Regions from separate parts of the Bradyrhizobium sp. UFLA05-112 genome, predicted to be linked through region 3. Evidence: predicted binding sites of a transcription regulator. Region 3 holds the regulator's gene; each other region holds the start of a gene.
The links. The regulator PhoB, encoded in region 3, activates phosphate uptake and scavenging genes when phosphate is short. The targets are predictions, from matches to a motif close to TGTCATNNANCTGTCAT.
Positions count from the first base shown of each region.

Region 1: a site for PhoB is predicted at 1,989-2,005, ahead of SO180_RS29460 (glycerophosphodiester phosphodiesterase family protein). Genes of this name have one in related genera too.
Region 2: a site for PhoB is predicted at 2,358-2,374, ahead of phnF (phosphonate metabolism transcriptional regulator PhnF). Genes of this name have one in related genera too.
Region 4: a site for PhoB is predicted at 3,193-3,209, ahead of SO180_RS20105 (DUF2794 domain-containing protein). Genes of this name have one in related genera too.

Region 1 is NZ_JBANBK010000061.1:35,248-41,035, reverse strand. Features, by position in the region: gene pdhA (pyruvate dehydrogenase (acetyl-transferring) E1 component subunit alpha) at 1-342, opposite strand, end outside; gene SO180_RS29460 (glycerophosphodiester phosphodiesterase family protein) at 512-1,900, opposite strand; gene adh (aldehyde dehydrogenase) at 2,039-3,556, opposite strand; gene SO180_RS29450 (helix-turn-helix domain-containing protein) at 3,868-4,827, opposite strand; gene SO180_RS29445 (FtsB family cell division protein) at 5,037-5,354, opposite strand; gene SO180_RS29440 (NADPH-dependent FMN reductase) at 5,596-5,788, opposite strand, start outside.
Region 2 is NZ_JBANBK010000009.1:23,837-29,624, reverse strand. Features, by position in the region: gene phnE (phosphonate ABC transporter, permease protein PhnE) at 1-648, shown strand, start outside; gene phnE (phosphonate ABC transporter, permease protein PhnE) at 645-1,493, shown strand; gene phnF (phosphonate metabolism transcriptional regulator PhnF) at 1,595-2,323, opposite strand; gene phnG (phosphonate C-P lyase system protein PhnG) at 2,483-2,896, shown strand; gene phnH (phosphonate C-P lyase system protein PhnH) at 2,901-3,512, shown strand; gene SO180_RS07430 (carbon-phosphorus lyase complex subunit) at 3,514-4,617, shown strand; gene SO180_RS07425 (alpha-D-ribose 1-methylphosphonate 5-phosphate C-P-lyase PhnJ) at 4,614-5,510, shown strand; gene phnK (phosphonate C-P lyase system protein PhnK) at 5,503-5,788, shown strand, end outside.
Region 3 is NZ_JBANBK010000006.1:11,331-17,118, forward strand. Features, by position in the region: gene argF (ornithine carbamoyltransferase) at 135-1,058, opposite strand; gene SO180_RS05055 (aspartate aminotransferase family protein) at 1,058-2,266, opposite strand; gene SO180_RS05060 (GcrA family cell cycle regulator) at 2,722-3,234, shown strand; gene phoB (phosphate regulon transcriptional regulator PhoB) at 3,460-4,167, opposite strand; gene phoU (phosphate signaling complex protein PhoU) at 4,182-4,898, opposite strand; gene pstB (phosphate ABC transporter ATP-binding protein PstB) at 4,910-5,728, opposite strand; gene pstA (phosphate ABC transporter permease PstA) at 5,725-5,788, opposite strand, start outside.
Region 4 is NZ_JBANBK010000033.1:8,487-14,274, forward strand. Features, by position in the region: gene acnA (aconitate hydratase AcnA) at 1-1,710, shown strand, start outside; gene SO180_RS20100 (DUF1223 domain-containing protein) at 1,948-2,721, shown strand; gene SO180_RS20105 (DUF2794 domain-containing protein) at 3,276-3,647, shown strand; gene SO180_RS20110 (GNAT family N-acetyltransferase) at 3,785-4,315, opposite strand; gene SO180_RS20115 (Bax inhibitor-1/YccA family protein) at 4,467-5,258, opposite strand; gene SO180_RS20120 (ABC transporter permease) at 5,526-5,788, opposite strand, start outside.

The DNA.
Region 1 (5,788 bases), on a different contig from region 3:
GGAATAGCCGCCGCGGCGTCCGGTGAGCTCGGCCATGACGCCCTTGGCCTCCATGCCGGTGGCGAGCATATGGCCGTGGTCGCGATAGCCGGTGATGACCTGGTCGCCGTCCTTCAGCGCCATCTGCATGCCGACCACCACGGCCTCCTGGCCGATATAGAGGTGGCAGAAGCCGCCGATCGCACCCATGCCATAGAGCTGGCCGGCCTTCTCCTCGAATCGCCGGATCAGGAGCATGTCGCGGAGCGCCTTGAGCTCCTGCTCTCTGGTGAATTCCGGGGGCGAGCCGCCGTTGGTCTTGTCCTGCGCTGCGCTTGCGGCGGCTTTCTTGGGTGCGGCCATAGGAATTCCGGGTCAGAGAAAACTAAGCCCTCTCTAACCTAACTCAATCGCGCGCGAAAGCACCGCGGCGACATCGCGCGATATTCATTATGCCGCACTGCAACGTGACCGAAATATTGCAAAATCTTTGGCGCCGATCGGGCAACAATTGCTCCCCCCGGGCTCTGCCTCACCAGCCGAGCTCACGCAGATAGGCCGCGCGGGCGTCAACTCCGGTATGCGTGAAATCGGTAAAGACCCCATCCACGCCGAGACGAAAGAACTTGAGATATTCGAGGCTTGCGTCGCCGTGATAGTCGCCAGCCAGATACTTCTTCTCGTTTCGGAAAGTGAAGACGTGCACGAACAGGCCGAGCTTGTGCGCGTCGGCAACGAGGCTGGTCGCTTCCTGCGTCGAAGCCTCCGGCGTCGATCCCTTGTAGGGCGAGCCATCGGCGTTGCTGTCCTTCCACGGCGAAATCTTGAGCGGCACGATATATGGCTTCCACGGACCAATGCCGTCGGCATAGGTCTTGATCTCCGCAAGGCCCTCAGGGGTCACCATCGCATCGTACAAGCGCGCGTCACCCGACACCGTCCAGTCGAACGGACGCGAATTGGTGATGTTGTTGTTGAGGACCTTGCCGGCTTTGAAGTCGACACCGTTGCCATCGATGAGCTGGACCTGCCGCGTCTCCAGGCCATGGCTGCGCATATATTTCAGGCTACCGGGCTCGAAGCTCTGGACGAAGATGGGGGCGTCCTTCGAGTTGAGACCGTTGTCCTTGATGATCTTGATCAGGGCATCCTCGAGCGGATGGCTGCCGGGCGCACCACAGCCATTGGCGATTGCCTGCGCATTGTTCCAGGTCGGATTCTTGGTTTCCGGATAGACGGTGATGGTACGCCCCGTCTCCTTGCTCTTGGCCTTGGCGATGTCGATGATGTCCTGGAAGCTGATGATCGGGAACTTGCCGTTGAAGACCTTCGGCCTTTCGTTGGCCGCATCATAGGTGGTGCCGGCAATCCAGTCCTTCAGCTCGGCCATCGTGAAGTCGGTGATCGACCAGTCATTGGCATGGTCTTCGCCATCCACGATCAGCGATTTCAGCACCGATTTGGGGTCGGCCGGATCGGTGAGATCCGTGAGGTAGTCAGCAGGCGTGCTGGGGGAAGATGGGGCCTTGACGCGCACGCCGGGGATCGTGCGCTTGCGGGCCGCAACCGCCGGATTGGTCTTCGCCACCTCGGCAACGTTGGTATTGTCGTTCAGCCAGGGATTGTGACGTGCGACCAGGATACAATCCTTGGTCAGGTGCAGGTCCTCCTCGAGCGCGTCGGTTCCGAGGGCTGCTGCAAGGTCATACGATGCCTCGGTCTCTTCAGGCACCAGCCCCGGCAGGCCGCGATGCCCGAGGATCAGTGGCGGCTTGCCGTCGAGCGTCGGAACGGGCTTGGCGCCGGCTGGCGCCGAGCCGGCCTGCGCGAAGGCCATCGAGGGCGGGAGGAACGCCAAAGCGGCCGCACCGAGCAACATCGCGCCAACATGCATCTTCCGCGTTGAACGAACGTTCTTCATGGCCAAGCCTCCGTCTTTTGCCTAGCATCGCTTCGAATGCCGAAAGGGCCGAGCTGAATAGCTCGGCCCTTCGTCTTGTCTCAGTTCTCTGACAGGCGGATGACGGAAGCGGCGCCGCGTGGCGCCGCCCCGTCTCGATCAGAAGAAGCCGAGCTTCTTCGGGCTGTAGCTGACCAGGAGGTTCTTGGTCTGCTGATAGTGATCGAGCATCATCTTGTGGGTCTCGCGGCCGACACCTGATTGCTTGTAGCCGCCGAACGCCGCATGTGCGGGATAGGCGTGGTAGCAGTTGGTCCAGACCCGGCCTGCCTGGATGGCGCGGCCGAAGCGGTAGCAGCGATTGGCATCGCGGCTCCAGACACCGGCCCCCAAGCCATAGAGCGTATCGTTGGCGATCGCGAGCGCCTCGTCATCCGTCTTGAAGGTCGTGACCGACACGACGGGGCCGAAGATCTCCTCCTGGAAGATCCGCATCTTGTTGTGGCCCTGGAACACCGTCGGCTGGACGTAATAGCCGCCCGAAAGATCGCCGCCGAGGCTGGCGCGGCCACCGCCAGCCAGGACCTTCGCCCCTTCCTTCTTGCCGATGTCGATATAGGAAAGAATTTTCTCCAACTGCTCGCCCGAGGCCTGGGCACCGATCATGGTGTCCGCGGCACGAGGATCGCCCTGCTTGATGGCGGCGACGCGCTTCAGCGCCCGCTCCATGAAGCGGTCGTAGATGTCCTCATGAACCAGCGCACGGCTTGGACAGGTGCAGACCTCGCCCTGGTTCAGCGCGAACATCACGAAGCCTTCGATCGCCTTGTCGAAGAAATCGTCGTCTTCCGCGGTGACGTCCTTGAAGAAGATGTTCGGCGATTTGCCGCCGAGCTCGAGCGTAACGGGAATGAGGTTCTGGGCGGCATATTGCATGATCAGCCGGCCCGTCGTGGTCTCGCCTGTGAAGGCGATCTTGGCGATGCGTGGGCTGGACGCGAGCGGCTTGCCGGCCTCGAGGCCAAAGCCGTTGACGATGTTGAGCACGCCGGGCGGCAACAGGTCGCCTACGATCTCGGCCCAGACCATGATCGAGGCTGGCGTCTGCTCGGCCGGTTTCAGCACCACGCAATTGCCGGCGGCAAGCGCAGGCGCGAGCTTCCAGCACGCCATCAGCAACGGGAAGTTCCAGGGGATGATCTGACCGACGACGCCGAGCGGCTCGTGGAAATGATAGGCGATGGTGTCGTGATCGATCTCGCCGATCGAGCCTTCCTGGGCACGAACGACGCCAGCGAAATAGCGGAAGTGATCGATCGCGAGCGGCAGGTCGGCGGCGCGGGTTTCGCGGATCGGCTTGCCGTTGTCCCAGGTCTCGGCGATTGCGAGCCGCTCGAGGTTCTCTTCCATGCGATCGGCGATCCGGTTCAAGATCGCGGCGCGCTCGGCAACGCTCGTGCTGCCCCAGGCAGCCTTGGCAGCATGCGCCGCATCGAGCGCTGCTTCGACGTCCTGGTGATCGGAGCGCGCGATCTTGCAGACGACCTGCCCGTTCACGGGCGAGGCGTTGTCAAAATACTTGCCGGATTGTGGGGCGACGAATTTGCCGCCGATGAAATTGTCGTACTTCGCGGCGAAAGGCACTTGTGCGACGTTGACGAATTCAACCTTGTTCATGTTCACTCCCGATGTTGCTGTTTGCACGATCGTCGTGTGCTCACGACTTGCGCAGACGATGAAGCGGGAGGCGTCTTCTGTCAGCCCGGGGCGAAGCGATGACGGAGGCGACCTGTCGCAGTTCTGCGACAGGAGATGCAGTCGCACAGGATGCAGCCACACATACCGACCTCATCCTGAGGGGCGCGTCTTAGCGCGCGTCTCGAAGGATGGCCGCGGGCGACAATCGGGCCTGCATGGTTCGAGACGCCTGCTTCGCAGGCTCCTCACTATGAGGAATTTAGCTATGAATGCGGGGACGAAATCGCAGCTCAGTGCTTCAGTTCGAAGCGCCTGAGCTTTCGGTGCAGCGTGGCGCGACTGACGCCGAGAGCCTTGGCGGCCGCGGAAACGTTGCCGCCCGCGCGCAACAGCGCCCGCTGCAATACTGCGCGCTGGCCACCGGCGAGGTGGTCGCGCGCTGCATCGCCACCGAGAAGATCGGCTGCGGGCACCGGCTGCAACGGGCGGCCGGGCGCGATCCCAAGTCCGACCCGGGCGGACCTTGTCGCACCTATCACGAGATCATCCGCATCGACCGCGACGAGACCGCCGCAATGGCCGTCGGCTGACGGCGTCAGCACGATGCGGGCATGGGCAAAGGCTTTACGGAATAAGTCGGCCTCGATGCGTTTTGCCGCCTCGCCCACGGCAAGTGCGATCAGGTTGGCGAAGGCGTCGGTGCGGTCGGCACGGCAGGAGGAGACGTCGAGCACGCCGGCCAGCATCCCGTCATGATCGTAGATCGGGACAGCGGTGCAGCTCAGAAGCGTGTTGCGCGTGAAGAAATGTTGGTCGCGGTCGATGGTCAGAGGCCGCTGCTCGACGAGGCAGGTGCCGATGCCGTTGGTGCCCTCGTGCTCCTCGCTCCAGAGCGCGCCGGTCCACAGGCCCCAGGATTGGAACGTGGAATCGTCGGCCGGCGTGCCACGGCGATCGACCGGGGTGCCCTCGCGGTCGGCAAGCAGCACGCAGCAGCCGGCAGCGCCGACCGCCTGATAGAGCCGGTCCATCGCACCTTGAGCGGCCGACAGCAGCGGCGCGACGCGACCGCGCGCATGGTATAGCTCGGCCTCGGTGAGGCGGATCGGCGGCCTGCGGCCCGAGGGATCGAGATGATGCAATCGCGAGGAACGGCACCACGAGGCCACGAGCGCGGAGCGTGCCGCCTGGCCTGACGCGATGGCGGCCTCGACGCGAGCCGCGTGATGCGGGTGCATTTGCCCATTCATCACTGTTTCCTCCGGATGGCAGTGTAGATTCTGCCGGCGCAGTCCGATTGATCTGCGTCAATCCTCAAGTGCAGCGTGCAAGAAGGCATGAACCTCCGGCACTGCAGTCGTCAAGGCGAGAGCGCGCCCCACAATTACGACCTTCGACATAGGCGGCCGGCCCTGCTGAGGATCAGCAGAAGCTTCGATCTCGAGAATGTGCGGACGAACTAGTTCGAATTGTTCATCCGCACGAGGTCGTGCGGATTGACGAACTGGAGCTGGAATCGCGCGCGCTCGTCCAGCATGTCGGGGTCGATCTTTTCCGAGCGCAACAGCGACACCCGCTGCTCGCCCTCGGCGCGCTCGCGCTTCAGCCGAGCAAGTTCGCCCGTCAACGCGATGATCTCCTGGTCGAGCTCTTGGCGGGCGTTGAGACCGTATTTGCCGGTGTAGGCGTTGATGCCGAAATAGCCGACGATCGCGGCCGCCATGGTGTAGAGGGCAAGGCCGGTCAGGATCGACTTCAGGCGCGCACGGGTGACCATGTCCGGCAACATGGGACAGGTTGGTTAAGGGAGTGCTAATCCCCTGCCCAGCCCACCCGATGGTGTCTGTTGTCCACCCGGAGTGCGATCGGTCAAATTGGGCAGAATCTCACCGGGCGTCATGCCCGGCCTTGTGCCGGGCATCCACGTCTTCGTCGATCCAACAAGGCCGTGGATGGCCGGGACAAGCCCGGCCATGACGGAGAGTTGGACACGCGCTCGGAGTGTGGGGCCTAGTCGATCAGCCCTGGTGCTTGGCGACGTGCGCGGCGAAGGCGTCGATGTACTGCTGGAGTACGGTCTTCAGCGAGTCCTTGATCAGGTTGCCGGCGGGGTCGAAGGCATCGCCGACGGCGTTCAGATAGGTCTCGGGCTGCTGCAGGATCGGGCCCGCGATGCCCGGCAGGATATTCTGCAACGTTTTCGCAGCACTG
Region 2 (5,788 bases), on a different contig from region 3:
TGGACCGACGTCGGTGAATGGCTGTGGGGCTGGCGCAAATGGCTGAAGATGTTGGGTGAGACGCTGCTGATCAGCTATGTCGGCACGCTGATCGGCGCGGTCTGTGCCTTCTGCCTGAATTTTTTCGCCGCGGAGAACACGTCGCCGGCGCCCTGGCTGCGCTTCACGGTTCGCCGCCTGCTCGAATTCGCCCGCACCGTGCCGGGCATCGTGTTTGCGCTGATCTTCGTCATGGCCTTCGGGCTCGGGCCGATGGCCGGCGTGCTGGCGATCGCCATTCACTCAACCGGCGCGCTCGGCAAGCTGTTCGCCGAGATCGTAGAGAATGCCGACATGAAGCCGGTCGAAGGCGTGCGCTCGACCGGCGCGAGCTGGCTCTCGTGCATGCGCTTTGCCGTGCTGCCGCAGGTCTCGGCCGGCTATGTCAGCTACGCGCTGCTGCGCTTCGAGATCAACGTCCGCGAATCCTCGGTGATGGGTTTCGTCGGTGCCGGTGGCGTCGGCCAGGAGCTCGTGGTCGCGATCCGAAAATTCTACTACTCCGACGTCAGCGCGATCCTGCTGATGATCGTGCTCACGATCTTCGTCATCGACATCACGACTGGCTGGTTGCGTGCGCGGCTGTTCGGCAGGGATGCACGGTCATGAAGCAGTTCGAGAAGCCCGACACCGCAGCGCTGCGGACGAAATATCCCGAGGCCTTCGAGCGGCCGGCGGCCGCGCGTCTGGCGATGCCGGCGATGATTGTGGCCGCGCTCGCCGTCTTTATCTTCGGCCTGCAGGATCTCGGCTTCGAACCGGCGAAGTTCATCGCGGGCCTCAAGCAGCTCGGCTGGATCACCATGATGATGATCCCGCCCGATCCCGGAACGTCGTTGCCGCTCTATCTGAAGGCGCTCGGCGAGACGCTGTCGATCGCGCTGCTCGGCACAACGCTGGCCGCAACGCTGGCGCTGCCCGTTTCCCTGCTCGCGGCGCGCAACATCGTGCCGCCGAACATCATCCGCTTTCCGGTGCGCCGCTTCCTCGACTCGATCCGCGGCGTCGATACGCTGATCTGGGCGCTGGTCTGGATCAATGTCGTCGGGCTCGGGCCGTTCGCCGGCGTGCTCGCGATCATGGTCTCGGACTTCGGCGCGCTCGGTAAGTTGTTTTCGGAGGCGATCGAGGCGGCCGACAAGAAGCAGGTCGAGGGCATCAGGGCGTCAGGGGGCAACGCCTTGCATGAGATCCGCTTCGGCCTGATGCCGCAGGTGCTGCCGGTCATCGCCGGCCAGGTGCTCTACTTCATCGAATCGAACACGCGCTCGGCCAGCATCATCGGCATCGTCGGTGCCGGCGGCATCGGGCTTCAGCTCGCCGAGCAGATCCGCGTGCTGGAATGGCAGAAGGTGTCGTTCCTCGTGCTCATGATCCTGGTCGCTGTCGCCGCGATCGATTTCATCTCCGGCAAGCTGCGCTTTGCCATCATCGGCAGGCGGGCTGTGGCATAGAGCGGCTGCTCTCGTAGGGTGGGCAAAGCAAAGCGTGCCCACCGCTTCTGTCGCGACCTCGGAGAGAGGGTGGGCACGGCGCAAGTGCGCCTTTGTCCACCCTACGATTCCACCAAGAACTCCACCCGCTCCGCCGCAAATCGCGAGCGTTTCGTCACCAGCGGCTTGCCGTCCGGATCGAGGTCGGTGGAATCGACCACCAGGATCGGGCGTCCGAGCGCGAGATCGAGCCGCGCGGCGTCGGTCGCGTCGACGATGCCGGCGGTGATCCGGGTCGAGCCGCGGCGGTAGTCGCGGACGCCGTAATGCGCGAGCAGCTTTGTCATCGAGCGTGTGGCGGCGAATACCGCGCCCGCATCAGGAAAGAGTTCGGCTGATAGCCAGGACGTCGAGACGCAGATCGGCGTGCGGTCCGCCAAGCGCACGGATTCGATCCGGACCAGCCGCGCCCCGGTCTTCACGCCGAGCTCCCGCGCGAGCTCCCGGCTCGCCACGTCCTCCGACGCCTCGATCAACTGTCCGCGCGGCTCGCGGCCGCCGGCGCCGACGATCTCCGAGAAGCGCGTACGCGAGCGCAGTGGATAGGCGAGCTTCTGCGCCTCGACATAGGTGCCGCTGCCACGCTCGGCGCGCACCAGGCCGCGCTCGGCAAGGGCCGCCAGCGCGCGCCGCACCGTATGGCGGTTCACACGATAGGTCTCGGCGATCTCCATCTCGCCCGGCAGCTTCTCGCCGGCCGCGAAGCGGCCGTCGGCGATGCCGCGCTCGATGCCGTCGGCGACCAGGCGCCACAGCGCGACGCCGGAAGAGGCGGTGTCCTGAAGGCTCATAATGGGGAACAGCCTATCCCGAAAATCATACGGTTGTCACGAAACAGTCATGGCGCTTCCTTATCAAGTTGTCTATTATCATAGACAACTTGAATTCGGCAAGCCTGGTGGAATGACGTGACCCCGCAAGACAGCCTCACGACGCGGCGCAAGGCGGCGATGGCCGTGCTGGCGCACGCCGAACCCGGCGACATCGCCGAGCGTCTCAGCACAATCGCGCTGCCGCAACACGACGACCTGCGCGCGCCAGAGAACGGCCTGGTGATGCTGCGCGGCCGCGTCGGTGGCGACGGTGCGCCGTTCAACCTGGGCGAAGCCACCGTGTCGCGCGCCGCGGTGCGGCTTGCGAGCGGCGAGGTCGGTTTCGGCTATACGCTCGGCCGCGACGGTGAGAAGGCCAGGCTGATCGCGCTCTGCGACGCGCTCGTGCAGTCGGTAGAATTTGGTGCCCTCGTCGAACGTGAGGTCGTCGCGCCGCTGCGCGCGGACCTGCACGCGCGGCAGGCGCAGCGCGGCGCGCAGACGGCCGCAACGAAGGTTGATTTCTACACCATGGTGCGCGGTGAGGGGTGAGGCCATGACCACGATTGCGGAGCTGCCGCCGGGTTTCGCCGACAAGGTGTTGTCGGCGCAATCGACCTTTCGTTCGGTCATGGACGCGATGGCGCGGCCGGGCTCGGTCCAGCGCATCGTGCCGGTCGCAGGCACGCCCGGTCCCATGATGCGCGGGACCGCGGCGATCGCGCTCACATTGTTCGACCACGATACGCCGCTCTGGCTCGATGCGCGAATGTCGGAGAACTCCGACGTCCCAAAATGGCTGAAATTCCATACCGGCGCGCCGGTGATCCAGGATGCTTCGGTCGCGAGCTTTGCGCTGATCGCCGACGGTGCCATGCTTCCTTCACTCGAGCGATTTGCGCTCGGAAGTAACGAATATCCGGATCGCTCGACCACGGTGATCCTGCAAGTGGAGAGCCTCGACGCAGGGGGCGCCTTCGAGCTTCGTGGCCCGGGTATCGACGGCGTGACGACGCTTCACGTAGCAATCAGGCCGGCCGACCTCTTCGTGCGCCTACGCATCAACGAGGCGCCGTTTCCGCGTGGCATCGACGTGGTGTTGGTCGCCGACGACGCCGTGGTTGCGATCCCCCGTACCACGTGTGTCGCGAACAAGGGGAGCCAGTAGCATGTATGTCGCAGTCAAAGGTGGCGAACGTGCCATCGAGAACGCCCATCGCCTGCTCGCGCATGCGCGGCGTGGCGACCAGAGCGTACCCGAAATTTCGCTCGACCAGATTTCCGAGCAGCTCGGTCTTGCCGTCGATCGCGTCATGAGCGAAGGCTCGCTCTATGACCGCGAGCTTGCGGCGCTCGCCATCAAGCAGGCGCGCGGCGATCTGATCGAGGCAATCTTTTTGGTCCGCGCCTTTCGTGCCACCCTGCCGCGCCTTGGCGCAAGCGAGCCGGTCGATACCGGTGCCATGCGGGTGCAGCGGCGGGTGTCTTCGACCTTCAAGGATATTCCGGGCGGCCAGATTCTCGGGCCGACCTTCGACTACACGCACCGCCTGCTCGATCCGACGCTCGCCGAGGGATTTGTGCCCGAGGCGCCGGCGACGGCAGAGGCGTCGACCGCGGCCACGCCGCGCGTGACGGACATCCTGGGCCGCGACGGGCTGATCGAGGCCTCGCCGCAAGCTGAAGACGGCGCGAGCGTCGGGGATCTCACGCGCGAGCCGCTGAATTTTCCGGCCGACCGCGACCTGCGCCTGCAGAATCTCGCGCGTGGCGACGAAGGTTTTCTGCTGGCGATGGGCTACTCGACGCAGCGCGGCTACGGCCGTAACCATCCCTTCGCCGGCGAGATTCGCTTTGGCGAGGTCGAGGTCGATTTCTTCGCCGAGGACGTCGGTTTTGCCGTGCCGCTCGGCGCCATCGAGCTCACCGAATGCCAGATGGTCAACCAATTCAAGGGCTCGGCCACGGAAGCGCCGTGCTTCACCCGCGGCTATGGCCTCGCCTTCGGCCAGAGCGAGCGCAAGACCATGTCGATGGCGCTGGTCGATCGCGCGCTTCGCGCACGCGATCTCGGCGAGGAGGTGCTTGCGCCCGCGCAGGACGAGGAATTCGTGATGTCGCATTCCGACAACGTCCAGGCGACTGGCTTCGTCGAGCATCTAAAGCTGCCTCATTATGTCGACTTCCAGTCCGAGCTCGGCTTGCTGCGCAAGCTGCGGCAGGAATTTGCCGAGGCCAATGACGTCGAGGCGATGAAGGAGGCTGCGGAATGAACGCGCCTGCCTACAACTTCGCCTATCTCGACGAGCAGACCAAGCGGATGATCCGCCGCGCGATTCTGAAGGCCATTGCGATACCCGGCTATCAGGTCCCGTTCGCCAGCCGCGAAATGCCGATGCCCTATGGCTGGGGCACCGGCGGCGTGCAGGTCACGGCCGCGATTCTCGGACCGGATGACGTGCTGAAGGTGATCGATCAGGGCTCCGACGACACCACCAACGCGATCTCGATCCGGAAATTCTTCGCCAAGACCGCCGGCGTCGCCACGACGACCGCGACGGAAGTGGCAACCGTGATCCAGACTCGTCACCGCATCCCGGAGACGGCGCTCGGGCCGAACCAGGTGCTCGTCTATCAGGTGCCGATCCCCGAACCCCTGCGCTTCCTCGAGCCACGCGAGACCGAGACGCGCCGCATGCATGCGCTCGCCGAATACGGCCTGATGCACGTCAAGCTCTATGAGGACATCGCGCGGTTCGGACATATCGCGACCGCCTACGCCTATCCGGTGAAGGTGAACGCGCGCTACGTGATGGACCCGTCACCGACGCCGAAATTCGACAATCCCAAGATGGACAATTGCCCGGCGCTGCAGCTCTTTGGCGCCGGTCGCGAAAAGCGCATCTATGCGATCCCGCCTTACACCCAGGTGGTGTCGCTCGATTTCGAGGATCATCCGTTCGAGCCCTATCGCTTCAACGCGCCCTGCGCGCTGTGCGGCGCCGAGAATTCGTATCTCGACGAGATCGTCACCGACGACAAGGGCGGCCGCATGTTCGTGTGCTCCGACACCGATTTCTGCGAGGAACGTCAGGCAGCCGGCCATCACGGCAGCCTGAGCGCCGCGCCGTACAAGGAGAAGGCGCAGGGGGAATCAAATGGCTGAGCCTGTGCCTGAGAACGATCAGCCGCTGCTGGTCGCGGAAGCCTTGAGCAAATCCTACGGCAAAATCGCGGCCTGTCGCGACGTCTCCTTCGCGCTCTATCCCGGCGAGGTGCTGGCGATCGTCGGCGAATCCGGCTCCGGCAAGTCGACGCTGCTCCAGCTCCTGTCGGGCCAGCTGTCCGCGAGCGGTGGGCGCGTCGCCTACCGGATGCGCGATGGCGTGACACGCGATCTTGCAACGCTGGGCGAGGCCGAGCGGCGTTTCCTGTTCCGCACCG
Region 3 (5,788 bases):
CTGTGGCTATGGGTCCCGGATCCGCGCTCCGCTTCGCTGCGCTTGTCCGGGACGACGACCGAACATGAGGCGAAAGCAACTCCATACTGCCGTCGTCACGGATTTCTCACTATCGTCCGCCGGACGACGACCAATCACTTCACCGCGTCAAAGCACCAGGCCAAGATACCCTTCTGCGCGTGCAGGCGGTTTTCGGCCTCGTCGAACACGACGGACTGCGGGCCATCGATCACCTCGTCGGTGACCTCTTCGCCGCGATGGGCGGGCAGGCAATGCATGAACAGCGCATCGGGCTTGGCCAGCGACATCAGCTTGGCGTTGACCTGGTAGGGCTTGAGCACGTTGTGACGGTGCTCGCCTTCCTTGTCGCCCATCGAGACCCAGGTATCGGTGACGACACAATCGGCGCCGCGGACAGCGGCTTCCGGATCGGTGCCCAGCATGATCGGGGCGCCCGTCGCCTTGACCCAGTCGCGCATCGCCTTCTTCGGCGCGAGCTCCGGCGGGGTGGCGACATTGAGGTTGAACTTGAAGCGCTCGGCGGCATGCGCCCAGGAGGCGAGCACGTTGTTGTCATCGCCGGTCCAGGCCACCGTCTTGCCCTCGATCGGCCCGCGATGCTCCTCATAGGTCATGAGGTCGGCCATCACCTGGCACGGATGCGAGCGCCGCGTCAGCCCGTTGATGACAGGCACAGTCGCGTGCGCTGCGAGCTCGAGCAGTGCATCGTGATTGAGGATGCGGATCATGATGGCATCGACATAGCGCGACAGTACGCGCGCGGTGTCGGCGATGGTCTCGCCGCGGCCGAGCTGCATCTCGGCACCGGTGAGCATGATGGGCTCGCCGCCGAGCTGGCGCATGGCGACATCGAACGACACCCGCGTCCGCGTCGACGGACGCTCGAAGATCATCGCCAGCGTCTTGCCCTCGAGCGGCTTGACCGGCTGATGCGCCTTCTGCTTCGCCTTCATGGCGGAGGAGGCGGCGAGCATGCTCTTGAGCTCGGACAGCGGCAGCTCGTTGATGTCCAGGAAGTGCTTGGGCGTCTTGCTCATCAGCTTGCCGCCGGCGTCTTGAGAGTGGATTCGATCGCGGTGCAGGCACGCTCGAGCCGCGCGACGCCCTCCTCGATCTCCGCCTCGGTGACGATCAAGGGCGGCAGGAAGCGCACCACATTGTCGCCCGCGCCGACGGTGAGCAGCTTTTCGTTGCGCAGCGCCGTGACGAGATCGCCCGAGGGCACCACGGCCTTGACGCCAATCAACAGCCCCTCGCCGCGCACCTCGCTGACGACATCAGGATGGCGGTCGATCACGGAGGCGAGCTTCTGCTTGAGCAGCAGCGACATCTTCTGCACGTGATCGAAGAAGCCGGGCTTGAGCATCACGTCGAGCACGGCGTTCGCCGCGGACACGGCGAGCGGATTGCCTCCGAAGGTCGAGCCGTGCGAGCCGGGCGTCATGCCGGAGGCCGCCTCGGCGGTCGCAAGGCACGCGCCGATCGGAAAGCCGCCGCCAAGCGCTTTCGCCAGCGACATCACGTCAGGGGTCACGCCGAGGCGGCGATGTGCAAAGAGTTCGCCGGTGCGGCCCATGCCGGTCTGCACCTCGTCGAAGGCGAGCAGCAGGCCATGCTCGTCGCAGAGCTGGCGCAGCGCGCGATAGAAGGCGGGAGACGCCGAGCGCACGCCGCCCTCGCCCTGGATCGGCTCGATCAGGATGCCTGCGGTCTGTGGGCCGATCGCCTTCTTGACGGCTTCCAGGTCATCATGCGGCACTTGGTCGAAGCCGTCCATCGGCGGACCGAAGCCTTCGAGATATTTTGCAGACCCCGTAGCGGCGAGCGTTGCCAGCGTGCGGCCATGGAAAGCGCCCTCGAAAGTGATCATGCGGTAGCGCTCGGGATGGCCCTTGGTGGCATGATAGCGGCGCACCACCTTGATCACGCATTCCATCGCCTCGGCGCCGGAATTGCAGAAGAACACGAAGTCCGCAAAGCTCTCGTTGCAGAGCCTGACCGCGAGCTTCTCACCGTCCGGGCTCTGGAACAGGTTCGACATGTGCCAGAGCTTTGTCGCCTGCTCCTGCAGAGCCCCGACCAGATGCGGATGCGCGTGACCGAGCGCATTCACGGCGACGCCCGACGTGAAATCGAGATAGCGCTCTCCATTGGTTGCGACCAGCCAGCAGCCTTCGCCGCGCTCGAAGCCGAGCTCGGCCCTGGCGAAAACGGGAAGCAGATGCGTCGCGGCGCTCTTGGTCATGGCGGTCACTTGGATGTTGGGGCCGGCTGAGGCTGCCTTGCGCAGCGCATCATTGACCTGCCCGGAAAACGAAACGTGCCGCCTTTTAAGGGCGGCACGTGTCACCATTTTATGCTTGGAAAAACCGCTGTCAATGCCGCCAGAAGGCCCTGCAAGGCGCCTGACCCGTAGTCTTGCGGTGGCGATTTTGAGTTCTTTTAGCGACGGAACATGTGGACGCGGAGCCGCAGACTCTTGCGCGGGAGTCACGCCATATTGTAGCGTTTACCGTGTCAGATACGACATCTCGTGCAGCAGTTCTGATCCTCTTAGTCCTCATGTACCGGCGTAACGTTCAGGTGCGTTTTTCGCGCCCGGCGAGCCTTAAGGGATTCTGGGGGCACGGGTTTTTCGAGGCTTAGACATCGCCACGCGGCCCCAAGGATTGGCAGGCGCGCGGCGAAGGGAAGGGTGCAATGACGGTTTTGACCTGGTCCGACGATCGCGTCGAGCAATTGAAAAAGCTCTGGGAAGCCGGGCTTTCGGCCAGCCAGATCGCTGCCGAGCTCGGGAATGTGACGCGCAACGCCGTAATCGGCAAGGTGCACCGGCTGGGCCTGTCCGGTCGCGCCAAGAGCCCGTCCTCGGCGGCTCCCCGGCCCCGCAAGGCGCGCCCCGCACAGCACATGATGCGGGTGAGCCGCCCGATCTCGCGCGGCAACACCGCCCTCGCCCAGGCCTTCGAGGTCGAGGTCGAGCCCGATCCGATCACCTACGACAACGTCGTTCCGATGAGCCAGCGCCTGTCGCTGCTCGAGCTCAACGAGGCGACCTGCCACTGGCCTGTCGGCGATCCCTCGAGCCCGGATTTCTTCTTCTGTGGCGGCAAGTCGCTCTCGGGCCTGCCCTACTGCGCGCAGCATTCGCGCGTCGCCTACCAGCCGGCGGCGGACCGCCGACGCGCACCGGCCAAGCCCGGCACGCGCTGAGGTCATCAGCGCGCGGGGCTGGCCGACGCGCAACGATGGTTCAACAAATTGGATGTCGTCCCTGCGAAAGCAGGGACCCATAATCCAGGGCGCAGTTATTGCGCGGGAAGATCACTCCGAGTCTTCGCCAAACCACTCCCCGTGGTTATGGGTCCCTGCTTTCGCAGGGACGACATCGGAGAATGTGGCGGCAGCCCGCTGGATCACCGCTGCCACCTGCAAACCTTAAGTCTGCTCCGCCTTCGCGAAACGATCGTCCAGCGCGTAGCCGGCGCCACGGACGGTGCGGATCGGGTCCTGCTCGCGGCCGAGATTGAGCAGCTTGCGCAGACGGCCGATGTGGACGTCGACGGTGCGCTCGTCGATATAGATGTCACGGCCCCAGACGCTGTCGAGCAGCTGTTCACGCGAGAACACCCGGCCGGGATGCTCCAGGAAGAACTCCAAGAGGCGATATTCGGTCGGGCCGAGGTCGATCGGCCGTCCGGAGCGCGCGACGCGACGCTTCTCGCGGTCGAGCTCGATGTCGCCGTAGGCGAGTATGGTCGCAAGCCGCTCGGGGCTTGCACGCCGGAGCAGGCCTTTCACGCGCGCGAGCAACTCAGGTACCGAGAACGGCTTGACGATGTAGTCGTCGGCGCCGGTCGCAAGCCCCCGCACCCGCTCGCTCTCCTCGCCGCGTGCCGTGAGCATGATGATCGGCAGCTGCTTGGTCTCGGGCCTGGCGCGAAGCCTGCGGCACAGCTCAATGCCGGACAGGCCCGGCAGCATCCAGTCGAGCACGATCAGGTCGGGGATATGCTCCTTGAGGCGGGTGTCGGCGTCATCGCCGCGCATCACCGTCTCGACATCGTAGCCGTCGCCTTCGAGGTTGTAGCGCAATAGCTCGGTCAGCGCTTCCTCGTCCTCAACAACCAGAATGCGTGCGCCCATGGCGTCGTCGCTCCTTAAGTGTTCGGCACGGTCGTGGCGAAGGTCGTCATGTCGCCCTTCGGGCGCTTGTCGGCGATGGCCTGACCTTCGATCATGTAAAAAACGGTCTCGGCGATGTTGGTCGCATGGTCGCCGATCCGCTCGATGTTCTTGGCGCAGAACATCAAATGGATGCAGAACGAGATGTTGCGCGGATCCTCCATCATGTAGGTGAGGAGCTCGCGGAACAGCGAGGTGCAGATCGCGTCGACCTCCTCGTCGCCTTTCCACACCACCATCGCCGCCGGCAGGTCATGCGCGGCATAGGCGTCCAGCACCGACTTCACCTGCTGCTGCACGAGGTCGGTCATGTGTTCCAGGCCGCGGAACAGCTTTAGCGGATGGAAATCGGTCTCGAGCGCGGCGACGCGCTTGCCCATGTTCTTGGCAAGGTCGCCGATCCGCTCCAGATCGGTCGCGACGCGCATGGCGCCAACGATCTCGCGCAAGTCGACCGCCATCGGCTGGCGGCGCGCGATCGTGAGCACGGCGCGCTCCTCGATCTTCTTCTGGAGCGCGTCGATCTCGGCGTCGGTTGCCACCACGCGCTGGCCGAGCGCGACGTCACGGCGGATCAGCGCATCGACGGAATCGACGATCATGCGCTCGGCAAGGCCGCCCATCTCCGCAACGAGCCGCGTGAGCTCTTGCAGGTCGGTGTCGAAGGCCTTTGCGGTATGTTCAGAAGCCATTTCCTGTCTCCTCAGCCGAAGCGGCCGGTGATGTAGTCTTGGGTACGCCGGTCGCTGGGCGACGTGAAGATCTTGCTGGTCTCGTCGAACTCGATCAGCTCGCCGAGATACATGAAGGCGGTCTTGTCCGAGACGCGCGCCGCCTGCTGCATGTTGTGGGTGACGATCGCGATCGTGTAGTTCTCGGCGAGCTCCTGGATAAGCTCCTCGACCTTAGCGGTCGAGATCGGATCGAGCGCCGAGCAGGGCTCGTCGAACAGGATCACCTCGGGACGCACCGCCACGGTGCGGGCGATGCAGAGACGCTGCTGCTGGCCGCCGGAGAGCGACAGGCCGGAGGCGTTGAGCTTGTCCTTGACCTCGTTCCACAGCGCGCCGCCGCGCAGCGCCTTCTCGACGCGGACGTCCATCTCCGATTTGGAGATCTTCTCATAGAGGCGGATGCCGAAGGCGATGTTCTCGTAGATCGTCATCGGGAACGGCGTCGGCTTCTGGAACACCATGCCGACCCGGGCGCGCAGCAGGTTGAGGTCGAGCTTGGAGTCGAGGATGTTGGTCTGGTCCAGCATGAGCTGACCGGTGGCGCGCTGTCCCGGATAGAGATCGTACATCCGGTTGAAGATGCGCAGCAGGGTCGACTTGCCGCAGCCGGATGGGCCGATGAACGCCGTGACGCGATTGGTGCCGAGCGTCAGGTTGATGTTCTTCAGCGCGTGGTGCTCGCCATAATAGAAGTTGAGATTGCGCACCGTCACCTTGGCCGGAGCCTCGGGCAGCGTCGGAGACGCCTGACGCCCGGTGGAACTTACGGAAACGGACAGATCGCTCATTTTGCAGTCCTCTCGGCGCCAAGAATGCGCGCGCCAATGTTCAGGGCAAGCACGGTCAGG
Region 4 (5,788 bases), on a different contig from region 3:
ACCTCCGGCCGTGCCGCACCGCGCGTCGCGCTGGTGCAGGCCTATGCCAAGGCGCAGGGCCTGTTCCGCACCGCCAAGTCGGCGGATCCGGTGTTCACGGAGACGCTGACGCTCGATCTCGGCGACGTCGTGCCATCGATGGCCGGTCCGAAGCGTCCCGAAGGCCGCATCGCGCTGCCCTCCGTGTCGGAAGGCTTCAGCCTCGCGATGGCCAACGAGTACAAGAAGGGCGATGATGCCGAGAAGCGCTACGCAGTCGAGGGCAAGAACTTCGAGCTCGGTCATGGCGACGTCGTGATCGCGGCGATCACCTCCTGCACCAACACCTCGAATCCGAGTGTGCTGATCGGCGCGGGCCTGCTGGCGCGCAACGCGGCCAAGAAGGGCCTGAAGGCAAAACCCTGGGTGAAGACCTCGCTCGCGCCGGGTAGCCAGGTCGTCGCCGAATATCTCGCCAATTCGGGCCTGCAGGCCGATCTCGACAAGGTCGGCTTCAACCTGGTCGGCTTCGGCTGCACCACCTGCATCGGCAATTCCGGTCCGCTGCCGGAAGAGATCTCGAAGTCGATCAACGACAACGGCATCGTCGCGGCCGCCGTGCTCTCCGGCAACCGCAACTTCGAAGGCCGCGTCTCGCCGGACGTGCAGGCGAACTATCTCGCCTCGCCCCCGCTCGTCGTCGCCCACGCGCTCGCCGGCAGCGTCACGAAGAACCTCGCCACCGAGCCGCTCGGCGAAGGCAAGGACGGCAAGCCGGTGTACCTCAAGGACATCTGGCCGACGACCAAGGAGATCAACGCCTTCATGAAGAAGTTCGTGACCGCGTCGATCTTCAAGAAGAAGTATGCGGACGTGTTCAAGGGCGACACCAACTGGCGCAAGATCAAGACGGTCGAGAGCGAGACCTATCGCTGGAACATGAGCTCGACCTACGTGCAGAATCCGCCGTACTTCGAAGGCATGAAGAAGGAGCCGGAGCCGGTCACCGACATCGTCGAGGCGCGTATCCTCGCGATGTTCGGCGACAAGATCACCACCGACCACATCTCGCCGGCGGGCTCGATCAAGCTGACTTCTCCGGCCGGCAAGTATCTCAGCGAGCATCAGGTGCGCCCCGCCGACTTCAACCAGTACGGCACGCGGCGCGGCAATCATGAAGTGATGATGCGCGGCACCTTCGCCAACATCCGCATCAAGAATTTCATGCTCAAGGGCGCGGATGGAAACATCCCTGAAGGCGGCCTGACAAAGCACTGGCCCGACGGCGAGCAGATGTCGATCTACGACGCCGCGATGAAGTATCAGCAGGAGAACGTGCCGCTGGTGGTGTTCGCCGGCGCCGAATACGGCAACGGCTCCTCGCGCGACTGGGCGGCGAAAGGCACACGTCTGCTCGGCGTTCGCGCCGTGGTCTGCCAGAGCTTCGAGCGCATCCATCGCTCCAACCTGGTCGGCATGGGCGTGCTGCCGCTCACCTTCGAGGAAGGCACTTCCTGGCAGTCGCTTGGCCTGAAGGGCGATGAGAAGGTCACGCTGCGCGGCCTCGTCGGCGACCTCAAGCCGCGCCAGAAGCTGACCGCAGAGATCGTCTCGGCCGACGGCTCGCTGCAGCGCGTTTCGCTGCTCTGCCGCATCGATACGCTGGACGAGCTCGACTACTATCGCAACGGCGGTATCCTGCACTACGTCCTGCGCAAACTCGCGGCGTAAGCGCGGATTTGTGAACTATGGCTCACTGCGAAGTGAGTAGAACGTTAAGCGAAGGCGGCCTATCAAGGGCCGCCTTTGTTCGTTTGCGGTATGTTCCAGATGGGCTCGTCCGGGCAGAGATCTTCGTCTCGGACGATGCGGAGCGCACTGCGCGCGCAGGATTTGTCCGTAAGACTACGGTGACCAACTCGCAATGAGATTTCCCCTCGACATCAGCTAAAGTGTGCAGCGTTCAACATGACAATGATGGCCTCTAATCTGATTTCGCGATGGTCCGGTGCGATCTGGTCAGGTGCACTGGGCGTCTGCGCGATCATCGCGGTCATCCGTCCTGCCCACGCCGATCCCCGCGCGGTCGTCGAACTCTTCACCTCTCAGGGCTGCTCGTCCTGTCCGCCCGCCGACAAGATCATCGGTGAACTCTCGAACGATCCCTCGATCATCGCACTCAGCATGCCGATCGATTACTGGGATTATCTCGGCTGGAAGGACACGCTGGCGGATTCACGCTTCTCGGCGCGACAGCGGGCCTATTCGCGCATGCGCGGCGACCGCGAGGTTTACACGCCGCAGGTCGTGGTCAACGGCTCGGCGCATGTCATCGGCAGCGACCGCGCCGGCATCGAGAGCGCGATCGCGAAGACTGCGAAAAGCGACACCGTGATGAGCGTGCCGGTGTCGATGTCTCTCGCAGGCAAGCAGCTCAACGTCTCGGTGGCGGCGAGCAAGGAGGCAGCGGTCTCGCATGGTGAAGTCTGGATCTGCTCGATCACCAAAGCGGTGCCGATCTCGATCGGACGCGGCGAAAACCGCGGGCAGCAGATCACTTACCACAACGTGGTGCGTAACCTGCTGAAGGTCGGTGACTGGAACGGCACTTCGGAAAGTTGGACTGTGCCGCTGGAGAACCTATCGCGCGAGGGCGTCGACGGCGCGGTGGTCTATGTCCAGGATGGCAGTCGCGAGAAGCCCGGGCCCATGCTGGGCGCAGCGTACACGTCGCTGCATTGATCTCGTAGCTTCGAATTTTTCCTGACAAGCGGTCTCTCTGGATCCTCATGGTGAGGAGGCGCGCCAGCGCCGTCTCGAACCATGTAGGCCGCGCTGCCGCACCCGGGCCTTCATCCTTCGAGACGCCGCGCAAGGCGCGGCTCCTCAGGATGAGGGAACGCAGAACCATCCCGACACAACAAAAAAGGACCAACTCGCGTTGGTCCTTCCTTCGTGCGAACAGGCCCGATCCCGACGACCCCGGGGGGCTGGGGGCTGAGGAATCCGGAACCGAAAGGACCGGGCCAACGCACACGAATCTTTTCGCAATGCAGGGCGGCAGGCGCTAGGCGGAAAAGAGGCGAGACTATGATTCCTGCTAACGATCCCGTGACGGTATGTCGCGAGCGAGTTCCACAGCCAGGAGGTGTGTTTGCGGCGCGATGTGCAGCCGCGCGGTTGGCGCCTCTTGCGGCCGGCCGCGGTTGGCGCAATCATGTAACTGTCATGATCCGCGGGGCGAGGACGCTTTCGCGACCGCCGGTCATCCGTCAACGCCACAGGAGGCGCTTCGCATGAGTCTGATGTCGGAGGATGCCGATCCGAGCGAGCAGCGCGCAGTGGCGCGTAGCGCCGCTGCGGGTTCCCAACCGAGCCGGGTGACGTTCAACCGGCTCGAATTGCATCGCATCCTCAACCTTTATGGCCGCATGGTCGCCGACGGCGAGTGGCGGGACTATGCCATCGACTTCCTGAAAGACCGCGCCGTGTTCTCGGTCTATCGCCGCGCCTCCGAAGTGCCGCTTTACCGCATCGAGAAAGACCCGCGGCTCGCGCGCAAGCAGGGCATGTACAGCGTGATCTCGGCGACCGGCCTGATCCTGCGCCGCGGCCACGAGCTCGATCGCGTGTTGCTGGTGATAGATCGGAAGCTCGCGGTGGTTTAGCCGCTCGTGCAGCCGCCGTAGCGTTGCTGCGTAGGGTGGGCAAGGGCGCTCTTGCGCCGTGCCCACCAGTTCTGTCTCCCGGATTTTTGACACCAGAGGTGGGCACGCTCCGCTTTGCCCACCCTACGAATCCGGGCCTACTTCTCCGGCACGCTCGTTGCGCCCTCGCCGAGGTCGCGCTGCATCATCACCGTGTCGAGCCAGCGGCCGAACTTCAGGCCGACATTGGGATGCGTGCCGATCATCTTGAAGCCGGCGCTGGTGTGCACGCCGATCGAGCCGGCATTGGCGGAATCGCCGATCACGGCGATCATCTGGCGGAAGCCGCGCGCCTCGCATTCGACGAGCAGCCGCTGCAACAGCGCCGAGCCGATGCCGCGGCGATGGAATGACGGCTCGAGATAGATCGAGTTCTCCACCGTGAAGCGATAGGCCGGCCGCGGCCGGTAGGCGCCAGCATAGGCGTAACCGGCGATGCGGCCATCGAGCTCGGCGACGAAATAGGGATAGCCGCCATCCGTCAGTGCCTTGTAGCGGCGCGTCATCTCGGCGAGGTCGGGCGGTTCGAGCTCGAACGTCGCGGTGCCGTGGCGCACGGCGTGCTCGTAGATGGCGGTGATGGCGGGAAGGTCGGCCTCGGTTGTGGGCCTGATTTCAGGTGCGGACATGGAGGTAGCTTAAAGGCTCCGCGCGTTTGCCGAAAGAGCGAAGCCGCTTTCGCCTTTCGCGGGTGATGACAGTGGGTGTGTGGCGTGCTCCTAGCCAAACAAAAACCCCGGCCTTGCGGCCGGGGTTCGTGTCGTTCACTCGTCTCAGAGCCTAGTCGCGCTGGCCGAGGAGCTGCAGCAGCAGCGTGAACAGGTTGATGAAGTTCAAATACAGCGACAGCGCACCGGTGATCGCCGCGCGTTCGGCAATGTCGCCGCCGGCCGAGGCGTAGCCGTAGATGTAGTCGTTCTTCAGCCGCTGGGTGTCCCAGGCGGTGAGGCCCGCGAACACCAGCACGCCGCCCACCGACACGATGAACTGCAGCGCCGAGCTCGCCAGGAACAGGTTGACGAGGCTTGCGATGATGATGCCGATCAGCCCCATGAACAGGAACGATCCCATCCCGGTCATGTCACGCTTGGTGGTGTAGCCGTAGAGGCTCAGCGCGCCGAAGGTGGCCGCGGTGATGAAGAACACCCGCACGATCGAGGTGTGCGTGAACACCAGGAAGATCGAGGACAGCGAGATGCCCATCAGCGCCGAGAACACCCAGAACAGGATCTGGGCGGTCGAGGGGGCCAGGCGGTTGATGCCGGCCGAGATCACGAACACCATGGCGAGTGGCGCCAGGATGAACAGCCATTTCAGCGGGCTGACGAACATCGCGTAGCCGAACGGCGTCAGGAACGCGTTGCCGATCTTGGCGGCGGCGCCCGACGGGTCGTTGGTCACGGCCGCCATGTAGACACCGAGCGCGGCGAGGCCGGTGATGGCCAGACCGATGCTCATGTAATTGTAGATGCGCAGCATGTATGCGCGCAGGCCAGCATCGACCGTCGCGGCGTCGACACGCCCGGCGGCCCTGCCGAAAGGAGAAGCGTAGTTGCGGTCTAGGTCCGACATGGTCGAATTCCCATTGGTTGGCCGGCCGGCACAAGGGTTGATGCCGCCGGGTCGTCAAAATTCTATCCCGGATACCCATGCCTGCCGACATTAATTTTGGCTAACAATCGGGCATCCGCACCCACTCGATATGTGGGAAACTAACACATTCGCTGCAAGCGTTCACGCGCGGCTGAATGTCGCCATGGCGCAAGTCTGGCGCGCGGACGTCGTTAACCCCGAAAATCCGGGGGATTGGGGTACCGCGCAGCCACCCGCTTCAAATTGTCACAAATTCCGCAACACCGTGGCGGGCTTTTGGTTCAACGCCAGCAGCGTGCCGGCAAGCCCGAGTCCGACCGTGACGACGAGCGCGGAGGCGACCACGCCGGCCGCGCTGCCGGCCTGCCAGACGAAACTCAGCGTCATCAGCCGGGTCACGATCATCCAGGCCGCGATGCTGCCCGCAATGACGCCGAACACGGCGGTGGCAAGCCCGATCAGGAGATATTCGAGCGCATAGGCGCCGAGCAGCCGCAGCCGCGTTGCAC